3 regions of the Bacillus cereus group sp. BfR-BA-01360 genome follow, and region 2 is predicted to be linked to each of the others. Evidence: riboswitches for the same ligand, from Rfam matches in the RefSeq annotation. Region 2 holds a riboswitch; each other region holds the start of a gene.

Region 1 (4,559 bases), on a different contig from region 2:
ATTGCAGTTGGGGCGATTTTTTATGGCAATCCAGAGGTAGCAAAGTTTTTACAACCAATTGGTGATATTTTTATTCGATTAATTAAGATGATTGTTGTACCAATCGTTGTAGCGAGCATCGTTGTTGGGGTTGCAGGTGTTGGAGATGTGAAAAAGCTAGGTCGATTAGGCGGAAAAACAATTATTTATTTTGAGATTATTACAACAATTGCGATTGTTGTCGGCTTGCTGGTAGCGAATATTTTCCAACCAGGAAAAGGTATTAATATGAATGAATTAACAAAAACAGATATTTCAAAATATACAGCTACAACTGAGCAAGTACAGAGTCATTCATTTGCGGATACATTTGTAAACATTGTTCCGACAAATATTATAGAATCACTGGCAAAAGGTGATATGCTTGCTATTATTTTCTTCTCTGTATTATTTGGTTTAGGGATTGCAGCGATTGGTGAAAGAGGAAAACCGGTTCTGCAATTTTTCCAAGGGGTAGCAGATGCAATGTTTTATGTTACAAACCAAGTAATGAAGTTTGCACCATTTGGGGTATTTGCTTTAATTGGTGTGACCGTTTCTAAATTTGGTCTAGCATCATTAATCCCACTAGGGAAGTTAGTGATTGTTGTGTATGGATCGATGATTTTCTTTGTTGTTGTCGTACTAGGACTTACAGCGAAAATCTTTGGAATTAACATATTTCAGTTCTTTAAAATTTTAAAAGATGAGCTTATTTTAGCGTATTCTACAGCGAGCTCAGAAACAGTTTTGCCAAAAATTATGGAGAAGATGGAGAAATTCGGCTGTCCAAAGGCGATTTCATCTTTCGTTATTCCAACTGGTTATTCATTTAATCTAGATGGATCAACGCTATACCAAGCGATTGCTGCAATTTTCTTAGCACAAATGTATGGTATTGATTTATCGATTACACAGCAAATTACATTGTTACTTGTATTAATGTTAACATCAAAAGGGATTGCAGGGGTACCAGGTGTATCATTCGTTGTACTATTAGCAACGTTAGGTACAGTTGGAATTCCGGCAGAAGGTTTAGCGTTTATCGCAGGTATTGACCGTATTTTAGATATGGCACGTACAGCAGTTAACGTTGTTGGAAACTCTTTAGCAGCTGTTGTTATGTCTAAATGGGAAGGACAATATGATGATATAAAAGGACAAGCTTATTTGAAAGAGATATCTGGAAAACAAGTAGCGTAATAACGATTGAAAAAGCTCTCGCATCAATATGTGGGAGCTTTTCTATATTGGAAAGGAGTGGGATGTATAATGAAGAGAAAATATGGAAATGGTGCTTCGTGGAAAAGATTGTTACAGAAAACGTATGAAGTGCGGGAATGTGAGCAAGGTATGTTAGGAATTTTGCATGTGATAAAAGTAAAGGAACCTAGTTATAAGCAGTATGATCATAGTGAAATTTGTATTGTAAATGATGGCTATACATGGGTGCAGTATTTTATAAAAGGTAAAAAATTTGTTATTACAGCTATGTTAGATGAACAAAAAAATATAGTACAGTATTATATTGATATTGCTAAAGAGTTCGAAATAGATGAGAATGGCTTGCCATATTTTGATGATCTATATTTGGATGTCGTATTATTTCCAGATGGGAAAATATATTTATTAGATGAAGGTGAGTTGGAAGCGGCTTATGCAGAAGAAACCATTTCCAGAGACGAATATAATGAAGCGTGGGATATAGCAAGGTGGGTTATGGAGAGAATCGAAAAAGAAGAATTTCCATGGATTTCTATTTTAAAACGTGAAATAGAAACATTGAAATGATCATTTTTTATGTATAATGATTGGTATATTCGTCGCATTATATGAATAAGAAGAAAAATACCGATTATTTCTATAAAAATAATAATTGACTTTTGATTTATAAGCGAGTAAAGTTAGGAAAGACATTATTACAAATAAAAATATGAAACCTTCTTATAAAGAGAGGCGGAGGGACTGGCCCTATGATGCCTCGGCAGCGGACTCGATTTTGGAGTGCTGTGCCAAATCCAGCAAGCATGTGCTTGAAAGATGAGAAGAGTGTTTCTTATAGATGTATAAGACCTCTTCTTCTTGGAAGAGGTCTTTTGTTATTCAGTAGAAAAGGTTTAAAACTAGGGAGAGATGATATGGTGAAGGAAACGAGAGGAAATATTTTTGCTTTATTGCCACTTGGAATATTTTTAGTACTATTTATTGGTTCTGGAATCATTACAGGTGATTTTTATAAATTGCCGATTTTAGTAGCGATACTAATTGCGGTAGGAGTTGCTTTAGCGATGAATCGGAAAGAGAGTTTTACAGCGAAAGTAGAACGCTTCGCTAAAGGAGCTGGGAATCCAGACATTATGATTATGGTATTAATATTTGTACTTGCTGGTGCTTTTTCAGAAACAGCAAAGGGAATGGGAGGAGTGGACTCTACAGTTAATTTAGCTTTAGCTGTTTTGCCACAAGGATTTATTATAGCTGGCATTTTCGTGATCGGTGCATTTATTTCATTAGCAATGGGAACTTCAATGGGAACAATTGCAGCATTAGCGCCGATTGCTGTAGGGATCAGTCAACAAACAGATATTTCAATTGCGTTAGCGATGGCAACAGTTGTAGGTGGGGCTATGTTTGGAGATAATTTATCATTTATTTCTGATACAACAATCGCAGCTGTTCGTTCACAAGGGACAGAAATGAAAGATAAGTTTAAAACGAACTTTTTAATTGTTTTACCCGCTGCTATGATTACCGTTATATTATTAGTTGTTCTTACTTTAGGAAATCATACAGAAATAAAGACACATGCATTTGATTGGATGAAAATATTGCCGTATGCAGGGGTGCTTGTTACAGCGCTACTTGGATGGAATGTACTCGTTGTATTAACAGGTGGAACCATTTTATCTGGTATCATTGGTTTTTTAGATGGGAGTTATACGTTAGCTAGCTTCTTTAAAAGTGCTGCAACAGGGATGAATGGAATGATGGAACTCGTACTATTGGCAATTTTAATTGGTGGAATGGTTGAAATCATTCAATATAATGGTGGTATTCAATATTTAATGAATACATTAACGCGTAATATCCGTTCGAAAAAAGGTGCGGAATTTGGAATTGCTGGATTAGTAAGCATGACGAATATATGCACAGCGAATAACACAATTTCGATTATATTCACTGGTCCTCTTGCAAAAAATATTGCAGATCAATATGAAATTGATCCACGAAAATCGGCGAGTGTACTAGATGTGTTCTCGTGTTGTGTTCAAGGGCTAGTTCCATACGGAGCGCAGATGTTAACAGCAGCAGGATTTGCGGCTTTATCACCAGTTGAACTATTGCCGTATGCATTTTATCCAATTTTAGTTGGACTATGTGGTGTAGTCTCAATCTTAATTGATTTTCCGAGATTTTCAAAAGTCGAGGAAAAAGGACAATTTCATAAAACAGCCTAATTTTTTATTAGAATAAGGCAAAAAAGACGCTCATAAAAGTGATTTTGAGCGTCTTTTTATCGTTTATACGTCCTTTTTAGTGGTTGTATTTCTCTTTTTTATGATTTGTAAAGTCGTCCTTTACATCTTCTCTCATTTTTTTTATCTGTATTAACCTCTGTCTCAAAATTTCACGAAAGCAACGACATTAGGTGAAAATATGCTTATAAAAGTTCGATTCGTGAAGGGGAAGTTGGCAAAAGACTGATTGTGTCTCAGTCTTAAGTCTGAGATGAAAACGGTTCTTAAGCTCGTTATGGAAAATCAAAAAAATAGTTAAGATAAGAGTATCAAATCGAAGGGAGGCGAGCACAAGATGAAACAATTTCTAGCGTTCATTGCAGCCGGTATTTTGGCTTTAATTGCTCTTGGTAGCCTTGGTGGTATGATAGGATTTGCCATTGGAGCGGGAATTGTGTACTGGAGCTATAAATCATTTGTGCGAGCACAATCATTTTTTGGAAAGTTAGCTTGGGGGATTGTTGGTTTAATCGGTCTATCAATTGCTCTTTCACATTCTCCTGCATTAATTGGTATTGTAGCCTTGGTAGTTTTATATTACGGATACCGTGAGTGGAAAAAGGAAAAAGATGTAGTAATGGATTCTACTTCAGGGAGTTCTACAAGATATAGCAACTTTGAAGATGAGTGGAATAAGTTAATGAAAAACTAGTATAAACGAATTTAACTGATAAAATAGAAGAGAGGAAGATTAGGATGAAACAATCTTTATTTGGCCGTGTACGCGATGCGATTTTAGCAGATCTTCATAATGTATTAGATGAAAAAGAAAGAAAAAACCCAATTGCTATGTTAAACCAATATTTACGTGATAGTGAACGTGAAATAACAAAAATTGAAAAGTTAATTGAGCGTCATAAAACGTTAAAAACGAACTTTGCTCGTGAGCTTGAAGAGGCACGTTATTTCGTAAATAAGAGATCTAAGCAAGCCATTATTGCACAAGAAGCAGGAGAACTGCAACTACATGAGCGTGCTTTAGAAGAAGTCGCATATTATGAAGGACAAGTGGCTCGTTTAGAA
Region 2 (4,559 bases):
ATATGTATATACTCCAATGTGTGGTACATGCCAATTGGCGAAAAAAATGTTAACTGTTGTAGAAGCAACGATTGTTGACTTAGAAGTTGGCATGTTAGATTTAAATTATGCTCCGCATTTAGCACGTGAATATGAGATAGAAAGTGTTCCTTGTTTACTCATATTTGAAAATGGAACGTTGAAGAAGAAAATATATGCATTTCATTCAGTTGAATATTTATATAAGGAACTACAGTAGGCGGCAAAAAATTTGCCGCCTCGACACATTTCTTGGGAAATATGTTGAAATGGCAGAGGTAATACAGTATTTGTCGAGCAAAAGGAAGAGGATTGATGCTTAGGGAATGGAAAGGTATTAGTAGAAAGTGATATGAAGGATGTGATGAGAATGAAATTATATTCAATGCTTCAATCATTTGTAACACATGCTAATAAACAATATCATTTAGAACCTCTTTTGCGTCAAGCAGGAAAAGTCATTAGTATTCATTTTGGAGATGAGTGCCATTCCCTCCAAATTTCAAGGGATTATATACAGCTTGTAAAAGGAGATAGGGGAACCGAACAAATCCACTGTTTTAAAGAAGAAGATTTACAACAATTAGTTACAGGGAATGTTCGTTTGCAAAAGCTAATTCATGAAGGTCGTGTACATTATGCGGGGACATATCGCACGATGCTATTATTGGAGTCCATGTTTCATATTTGTAAACCAATGCCAGTGGGCGCTTAATATTCTTAAAATTTTCTTTTTAAGAAATTTTTTGTTGACAGAGTGAATGTATATTGATAAAATTCAAGTCATAAAATATAGATAATTTCATAAATTTTGAATCAGAAGAAAATTAGATCTGATTTCTCTTATCAAGAGAGGTGGAGGGACTGTGCCCTATGAAGCCCGGCAACCGTCAACGATTTTGTTGAAATGGTGCCAATTCCTGCAAAGCAAATGCTTTGAGAGATGAGAGAAAGGATTATGTTGATATACGCATAAAAACCTTTCTGCTCATTGTAAAGCAGAAAGGTTTTTTTGTTGTTTGAATGAGGAGGACATTTAAACAACAGGAAAAATCGATAAGAAATTGAGCAGATGGCGACAGTTCAGTATTCTTACACCAAAAATAAAAAATGTGAGAGTCATTCTGAACGAGCTACTTACGCTTTTTATGAAATCCAGCTTCAGTAGCTAGAATGTTCGGTGGCTTCGCTTCTTTCTACGAGGCAAAAAGGCGCCTCTACGTCAGAAGCTCCATCCCCCTTACATTCTGAACGAGCTACTTACGCTTTTTAATTAAAGGGGTGAACATCATGATTCTATTAGAAAATGTGAAAAAGATATATCAGTCAAAAAACGGTGATGTGATTGCTGTAGATCGGGCCAATTTAAAAATAGAGGAAGGCGAAATTTTTGGGGTTATCGGATATAGCGGTGCAGGTAAGAGTTCGTTAATTCGCTTGTTTAATCAGTTGGAGAAACCAACTTCTGGTCAAATTACAGTTGCTAATCGTTTGATTTCAGCCATTACCGGTAATGAACTTCGAAAGGCAAGACAAGAAATTGGGATGATCTTTCAACATTTCAATTTACTTTGGTCAAGAACTGTTCGTGAGAATATTGCTTTTCCTCTCGAGATTGCTGGTGTGGATAAAAAGGAGCGAAAGAAACGTGTAGATGAGCTTATTCGTCTTGTCGGATTAGAAGGGAGAGGAGATGCTTATCCATCTCAACTGAGCGGTGGACAAAAACAACGCGTCGGGATTGCAAGAGCGTTGGCTAACAATCCGAAAGTACTTTTATGTGATGAAGCAACATCGGCGCTTGATCCGGAAACAACAGATCAAATTTTAGATTTACTACTAGATATTAATAAACGCCTTAACTTAACCATTGTGCTTATTACTCATGAAATGCATGTGATTCAAAAGATTTGTAATCGTGTTGCAGTGATGGAAAAAGGGAAAATTGTAGAGACAGGTTCTGTACTAGAGGTATTTCGTAATCCGCAGCAAGAGATTACAAAGCGATTTGTTCAGCAATTAACAGATTCTGAAGATACGAATGAAACGATTGAAAACTTATTAGAGAAATACCCAGATGGTAAAGTCATTCGTTTGCAATTTATTGGAGATTCTGTAGAGCGCCCAGTGTTACAAGGGTTAATGAGGAGAGAGGATGTAGAAGTTAGCGTGCTTCAAGGAAATATCGCGCAGACAAATAATGGAGCATACGGAAGCTTAATTGTTCATTTAAATGGTGAAGAAGCAGCCATTCAGCAGGCAATAGCAGGAATCCATCAAGAGAAAGTAGAGCTGGAGGTGGTTGCACATGGATAAATTGCTCACAAATGTCGATTGGAATCAAATGCTAGAAGCAACAGGAGAAACATTATACATGACGGCAATCGCAGCAATTGCCACATTTATTTTAGGACTTATGTTAGGATTACTGCTCTTTATGACAGCGAAGGATAATTTGTGGGAAAACAAAGTGATTCATACAGGAATCGGGGCATTCGTAAATATTTTTAGATCAATCCCGTTCATCATTTTAATCATTCTACTTATTCCGTTTACAAAGATTCTTCTTGGAACAATTCTTGGAGCAAGTGCAGCATTGCCTGCTTTGATTATTGGAGCGGCCCCATTTTATGCGAGAATGGTTGAAATCGCGCTTCGTGAAATTGATAAAGGTGTGATTGAAGCTTCAAAGGCAATGGGAGCGAAAACAAGCACAATTATTTGGAAAGTATTAATTCCAGAATCTTTGCCAGCACTTGTATCTGGTATTACCGTAACGACAATTGCACTTGTTGGTTATACAGCAATGGCAGGCGTTGTTGGCGCTGGCGGACTCGGTACACTAGCATATTTAGAAGGGTTCCAGCGGGGAAACAACGATGTGACAATTGTTGCGACAATTTGTGTATTGCTGGTTGTGTTTTTCATTCAATTTATTGGAGATTTTGCGACAACTCGGATTGATAAACGATAAATCGATTAAAAATTAGGAAGGATGTTAACAACATGAAAAAATTATTACTTTCAGCACTTATTACGACATCAATTTTTGGATTAACAGCTTGCGGTGGGAAAAGTGAAGATAAGCTTGTTGTCGGTGCTTCTAATGTACCGCACGCTGAGATTTTAGAGAAGGCAAAACCATTGCTTGAGAAAAAGGGCGTTGTGTTAAAAATTGAAAAATTTCAGGACTATGTATTACCGAATAAATCATTAGCAGATAAAGAATTAGATGCAAACTATTTCCAGCATATTCCGTATTTAGAGAAAGAAATAAAGGATAAAGGGTATAAGTTTGAAATAGCAGGCAAAATTCATTTAGAACCGATTGGAGTATACTCTCAAAAATATAAAAGCTTAAAAGAGCTTCCAGATGGAGCGACAGTAATTATGAGTAACTCTGTGGCTGATCATGGCCGCGGATTAGCAATCTTACAAAAAGAGGGCATTTTAAAAATTAAAGATGGTGTAGATCCTGTGAAAGCAACAACAAAAGATATTGCGGAAAATCCAAAGAACTTGAAGTTTAAAACAGATATCGAACCAGGTCTATTGCCACAAGTGTATAACAACAAGGAAGGCGATGCGGTTTTAATTAACTCAAACTATGCAATTGATGCAAAATTAGATCCAGGAAAAGATGCAATTGCGATTGAAAGTAATGATTCTCCATATACAAACGTAGTGGCAGTTCGTAAAGGGGATAAAGATAAAAAAGAGATTAAAGCGCTTGTAGAAGTATTGCATTCGAAAGAAATTGAAGATTTCATCAAGAAAGAATATAAAGGGGCGGTTGTTCCTGTAAAAGAATAATGGCAGGAAAAAAGGCTGAGAAATTCTCAGTCTTTTTTCTTTATATATATAAGAAGAAAGGTGTATCATAATAGAATGTGAGGGAAAATCTATACACATTTGTGAAAAAATTATTACTTTTTTTCAGCGTTTGCGATATCATTTTATTTGATATAAAATTAGAATGAGAATAAAATGAGAATGTGAATGTTTTAGGAATTTTTAAAATGTATATAGAGGATTATTGGAGGTATTGAGATGGCTGGTTCTACATTAACGGTTAAAGACTTACATGTATCAATCGATGGCAAAGAAATTTTAAAAGGTGTAAACCTGGAAGTAAAAGGTGGAGAAATCCACGCAATTATGGGACCTAACGGAACGGGTAAATCAACTTTATCTTCTGCAATTATGGGTCACCCAAAATATGAAGTAACAGAAGGAAGCATCATCATCGACGGTGAAGATGTACTAGAAATGGAAGTAGATGAGCGTGCACAAGCAGGTCTATTCCTAGCAATGCAATATCCAAGCGAAATTAGCGGAGTAACAAACGCTGACTTCTTACGTTCAGCAATTAATGCACGCCGCGAGGAAGGCGATGAAATTTCTCTTATGAAATTTATCCGCAAACTAGATAAAAACATGGAATTTCTAGAAATGGATCCAGAAATGGCACAACGTTACTTAAATGAAGGTTTCTCTGGCGGTGAGAAAAAACGTAACGAAATTCTTCAATTAATGATGAT
Region 3 (4,559 bases), on a different contig from region 2:
CAATAATAAGCGAGTGACCACCAAATACGTTATTTGGATCTTTTCCTACTCGATTACAAGCTACGACATAACATTGATTTTCGATTGCTCTCGCTTGCAGTAATAAACGCCAATGCTCAAGGCGAACAAGAGGCCATTCTGCTACTACAAATACTATTTTTGCGCCTTTAGCAGTATGTACGCGTATCCATTCTGGAAAACGAATATCATAGCAAATAACCCCTCCGCACTGAATCTCGTCTAAAGTAAATTCTCCTGTTTCATGTCCTGCTATTAAATACTTATGTTCATTCATTAACTGAAACAAGTGCACTTTGCTATATTCATGTTGTACGTTTCCTTGGCGATCCATAATATACATCGTATTTGTAACACCTTTCTCTGTCTGCTTTGCAACAGAACCACCGACAATGTTCACGCTAAACTCTTTTGCCCATTTTGAAAGCACTTCTTTTGTTTGTTTTCCATCCTTATCCGAAATTTCAGGAAGTCGCTTCAAATCATATCCTGTTGTCCAAAGTTCAGGTAATACGATTACATCTGGGTTCACTTTCATTGCCTCTTCTATTTTTTTCTCTGCGTACTCTGTATTTAAAGTTACCTCACCAAAAACAATATCCATTTGAATACATGCGACCTTCATTTTTTCAGCCCCATTCTTTATTTTTTTCTTTACAAAATCTTGGAAAGGATATATTATTTGTCACTAGAATTGTAACAACTTTCAAAAGAGGTGGAAAGTATGAAAGATTTTAAACCTTCCGAGCTTATGACATCACTCCCAACACAATTTTTCGCTTCACTTGTCACAAAAGTTAATAAAGTAATTGAAGCTGGACATGATGTCATCAACTTAGGGCAAGGAAATCCCGATCAACCAACACCGCCGCATATCGTAAAATCTTTACAAAATGCAGCAGAAAAGGTGCTTCATCATAAATATCCACCATTTCGTGGACATAACAGCTTAAAAGAGGCAGTTGCAATCTTTTATGAACGTGAATATGGGGTAAAAATAAATCCAAAAACAGAAGTTGCGATTTTATTTGGTGGAAAAGCGGGATTAGTAGAATTGCCAATTTGTTTTACAAATCCTGGTGAAACGATTCTTGTTCCTGATCCTGGATATCCTGACTATTTATCTGGCATTGCTTTAGCGAAGGCAAAGCTTGAAACAATGCCACTATTAGCAGAGAATCATTTTTTACCGGATTACATGAAAATAAGCGAAGATACTGCCAAGCAGGCAAAATTAATGTTTTTAAATTACCCAAACAATCCAACTGGTGCGATCGCTTCAAAGGAATTCTTTGAAGAAACAGTCCGTTTTGCAAATGAACATAACATTTTAGTTGTTCATGATTTTGCTTATGGAGCTATCGGTTTTGATACAAAAAAACCGGTCAGTTTTCTACAAGCTAGAGGTGCTAAAGATACAGGCATTGAAATTTATACATTATCAAAAACATTTAATATGGCTGGTTGGCGCATCGCATTTGCAGTTGGCAATGAAAGTGTCATTGAAACGATTCATCTACTGCAAGATCATATGTATGTTAGTCTTTTCGGCGCTATTCAGGAAGCTGCTTGCGAAGCATTATTAAGTTCGCAAACTTGTGTAACTGAATTAGTGAACCGCTATGAATCTAGGAGGAACGCTCTTATTTCGGCATGTCATTCCATCGGCTGGAATGTTAAAACTCCAAAAGGGTCCTTCTTTGCTTGGTTACCAGTTCCAAATGGTTATCATTCTGAACAATTTGCTGATCTATTATTAAATCAAGCGCACGTTGCAGTTGCTCCGGGCATTGGTTTTGGAAAACATGGAGAAGGCTATGTGAGAATTGGCCTCTTACATACTGAAGAACGATTGCAAGAAGCTATTCATCGAATTGGCAAATTAAAAATTTTCAAAAAACCATTGACAACTTAAGTTATCTCTGTCAAAATTCAGATATCAAAAAAATTAAAATATTTCCAAATACTTCTTATCAAGAGCTGGTGGAGGGACGAGCCCGACGAAGCCCGGCAACCGATCTACAAATGTAGACACGGTGCTAATTCTCGCAGCGTTACGCTGACAGATAAGGAGCTGGTTGTAAAAAAACCTCTCCTTAGCTGAGAGGTTTTTTTATTTAACTAGGAGGTTATGAAAATGAGCGGAATAATTGCAACATATGTAATCCATGATGATTCTCACAACTTAACAAAAAAAGCAGAGCAGATTGCTCTTGGCTTAACAATTGGTTCATGGACACATTTACCCCACTTATTACAAAAACAATTAAAACAGCATAAAGGCAATGTTGTTCATGTAGAAGAACTCCCGCAACAAGAAGAGGTAAACAACTATCTTGGCAAAAAAGTAACAAAAGGTATAATCAAAATTCAGTATCCATCGTTAAATTTCAGTCCTGATTTACCAGCCATTTTAACGACAGCATTTGGAAAATTATCATTAGATGGAGAAATTAAACTTATCGATCTCACATTCTCAGATGATTTAAAAAGACAGTTCTCTGGACCAAAGTTTGGGATTGAGGAAGTGAGAAAGAGGTTACATGTTCATAATCGTCCACTTTTAATGAGCATTTTTAAAGGAATGATTGGGCGAAATATCGGATATTTAAAGACGCAGCTCCGTGACCAAGCAATTGGCGGAGTGGATATCGTAAAAGATGATGAAATTTTATTCGAAAATGCATTAACACCACTTGAAAAACGGGTTCGTTCAGGAAAAGAAGTGTTGCAATCTGTTTATGAAACGTATGGTCATAGAACTTTATATGCAGTCAATATAACCGGGCGTACTTATGATGTAAAAGAAAACGCGAAACGGGCAGTAAATGCTGGTGCTGATCTTCTGTTGTTTAATGCGTTTGCATATGGATTAGATGTATTACAACTACTAGCGGAAGATCAAGATATCAATGTTCCTATTATGGCTCACCCTGCTATTAGCGGTGCTTATACATCATCAAAATTATACGGCTTTTCCCATTCACTATTACTTGGGAAATTGCTTCGTTATGCTGGTGCAGACTTTTCTTTATTTCCATCTCCATATGGAAATGTTGCGTTAGAAAAAAAAGATGCCCTTCAAATTGCAGAAACATTAACAATCGCAGATTCTCATTTAAAAAGAAGTTTCCCTGTTCCATCAGCTGGCATTCACCCTGGATTTGTTCCATTTATCCTTCGTGACTTTGGAAATGATGTTGTCATTAACGCTGGTGGTGGTATCCATGGTCATCCTAACGGTGCACAAGGCGGAGGCAAAGCATTTCGTGCAGCAATTGATGCCACTTTACAAGGAACGCCATTACATGAAGTGGATGATGCTGACTTACATACCGCACTACAATTATGGGGAAATCCATCGCGTGAGGTGAAAATATGAGCATTCAAATTTTCTGCGACTTTGATGGCACAATTACAAATAGCGACAATATCATTTCTATTATGGAACATTTCGCGCCACCAAAGGCTGAGGAAATAAAGAAACAGATATTAGCTCAAGAGCTTTCGATTCAAGAAGGGGTTGAGCAACTTTTTCATTTATTACCGACCAATCTCCATGACGATATGATTGCATTTTTAAAAAACAACGCAAGTATACGTAGTGGTTTTCAGGAATTTGTACAGTTTATAAATAAAAATGACCTTTCTTTCTATGTCATTTCAGGAGGAATGGATTTCTTTGTGCACCCCCTTTTAGATGGGCTTGTTCCAAAAGAAAAGATTTATTGTAATGAAACTGACTTTTCAAAAGAATACATTGAAGTAAAATGGCCATATCCTTGCGATAAACATTGTAACCATCATTGTGGTCTCTGTAAATCCACGCTGATTCGAAGGCTTAGCTCTCAACAAGCTTTTCGCATTGTCATTGGTGATTCTATTACAGATTTGCAAGCAGCTAAGCAAGCTGATAAAGTATTCGCACGTGATTTTCTCATTACAAAGTGCAAAGAATATCATATTCCTTATACACCATTTCATACATTTTATGATATTCAAAACGAGTTGCAGCACTTGGTGGAGGTAAAACTATGAAACAACTTTTTCGTAAGTGGCATACGTTAAGTGAATTAAAAAAAGAATTAACAAATCGAAATTGGTTCCCAGCAACAAGTGGCAATATCTCTATAAAGGTAAGTCATGAACCGCTTACCTTTCTTATTTCAGCTAGTGGAAAAGATAAAACAAAAACAACGCCAGATGACTTTTTATTAGTGGATCATCAAGGAAATCCCGTATTGGAGACGGAATTACGCCCTTCTGCTGAAACCATTTTACATACACATATTTATAACCATACAAATGCTGGCTGTGTTCTACATGTTCATACAACCGATAATAATGTGATTACAAACCTATACGAGAAAGAAGTAATGATTCGAAATCAAGAAATTATAAAAGCACTTAATATTTGGGAAGAAGGAGCAACCATTCATATTCCAATTATTGAAAACTATGCGCACATCCCGCTTCTAGGCGAAGCATTCAAAAAACACATTCAATCAGATTGCGGTGCTGTCTTAATTCGAAATCATGGT

What was found. A riboswitch is a leader RNA that binds a small molecule or an ion and turns the genes downstream of it on or off. The one in region 2 is predicted to bind S-adenosylmethionine.
Positions count from the first base shown of each region.
Region 1: it holds a riboswitch for S-adenosylmethionine, as region 2 does, so the genes downstream of both, MR056_RS04455 (Na+/H+ antiporter NhaC family protein) here and MR056_RS15620 (methionine ABC transporter ATP-binding protein) in region 2, are expected to answer to the same signal.
Region 3: it holds a riboswitch for S-adenosylmethionine, as region 2 does, so the genes downstream of both, mtnW (2,3-diketo-5-methylthiopentyl-1-phosphate enolase) here and MR056_RS15620 (methionine ABC transporter ATP-binding protein) in region 2, are expected to answer to the same signal.

Region 1 is NZ_JAKUFV010000003.1:160,526-165,084, forward strand. Features, by position in the region: gene gltP (glutamate/aspartate:proton symporter GltP) at 1-1,221, shown strand, start outside; gene MR056_RS04450 (ribonuclease FAU-1 family protein) at 1,291-1,809, shown strand; SAM riboswitch class I at 1,960-2,065, shown strand; gene MR056_RS04455 (Na+/H+ antiporter NhaC family protein) at 2,160-3,476, shown strand; gene MR056_RS04460 (lmo0954 family membrane protein) at 3,832-4,188, shown strand; gene MR056_RS04465 (PspA/IM30 family protein) at 4,233-4,559, shown strand, end outside.
Region 2 is NZ_JAKUFV010000018.1:6,268-10,826, forward strand. Features, by position in the region: gene MR056_RS15610 (thioredoxin family protein) at 1-238, shown strand, start outside; gene MR056_RS15615 (hypothetical protein) at 389-733, shown strand; SAM riboswitch class I at 859-968, shown strand; gene MR056_RS15620 (methionine ABC transporter ATP-binding protein) at 1,309-2,334, shown strand; gene MR056_RS15625 (methionine ABC transporter permease) at 2,327-2,992, shown strand; gene metQ (methionine ABC transporter substrate-binding lipoprotein MetQ) at 3,025-3,831, shown strand; gene sufC (Fe-S cluster assembly ATPase SufC) at 4,069-4,559, shown strand, end outside.
Region 3 is NZ_JAKUFV010000001.1:224,208-228,766, forward strand. Features, by position in the region: partial or broken gene MR056_RS01130 (carbon-nitrogen family hydrolase) at 1-728, opposite strand, end outside; gene MR056_RS01135 (pyridoxal phosphate-dependent aminotransferase) at 743-1,933, shown strand; SAM riboswitch class I at 1,986-2,091, shown strand; gene mtnW (2,3-diketo-5-methylthiopentyl-1-phosphate enolase) at 2,156-3,400, shown strand; gene MR056_RS01145 (2-hydroxy-3-keto-5-methylthiopentenyl-1-phosphate phosphatase) at 3,397-4,056, shown strand; gene MR056_RS01150 (methylthioribulose 1-phosphate dehydratase) at 4,053-4,559, shown strand, end outside.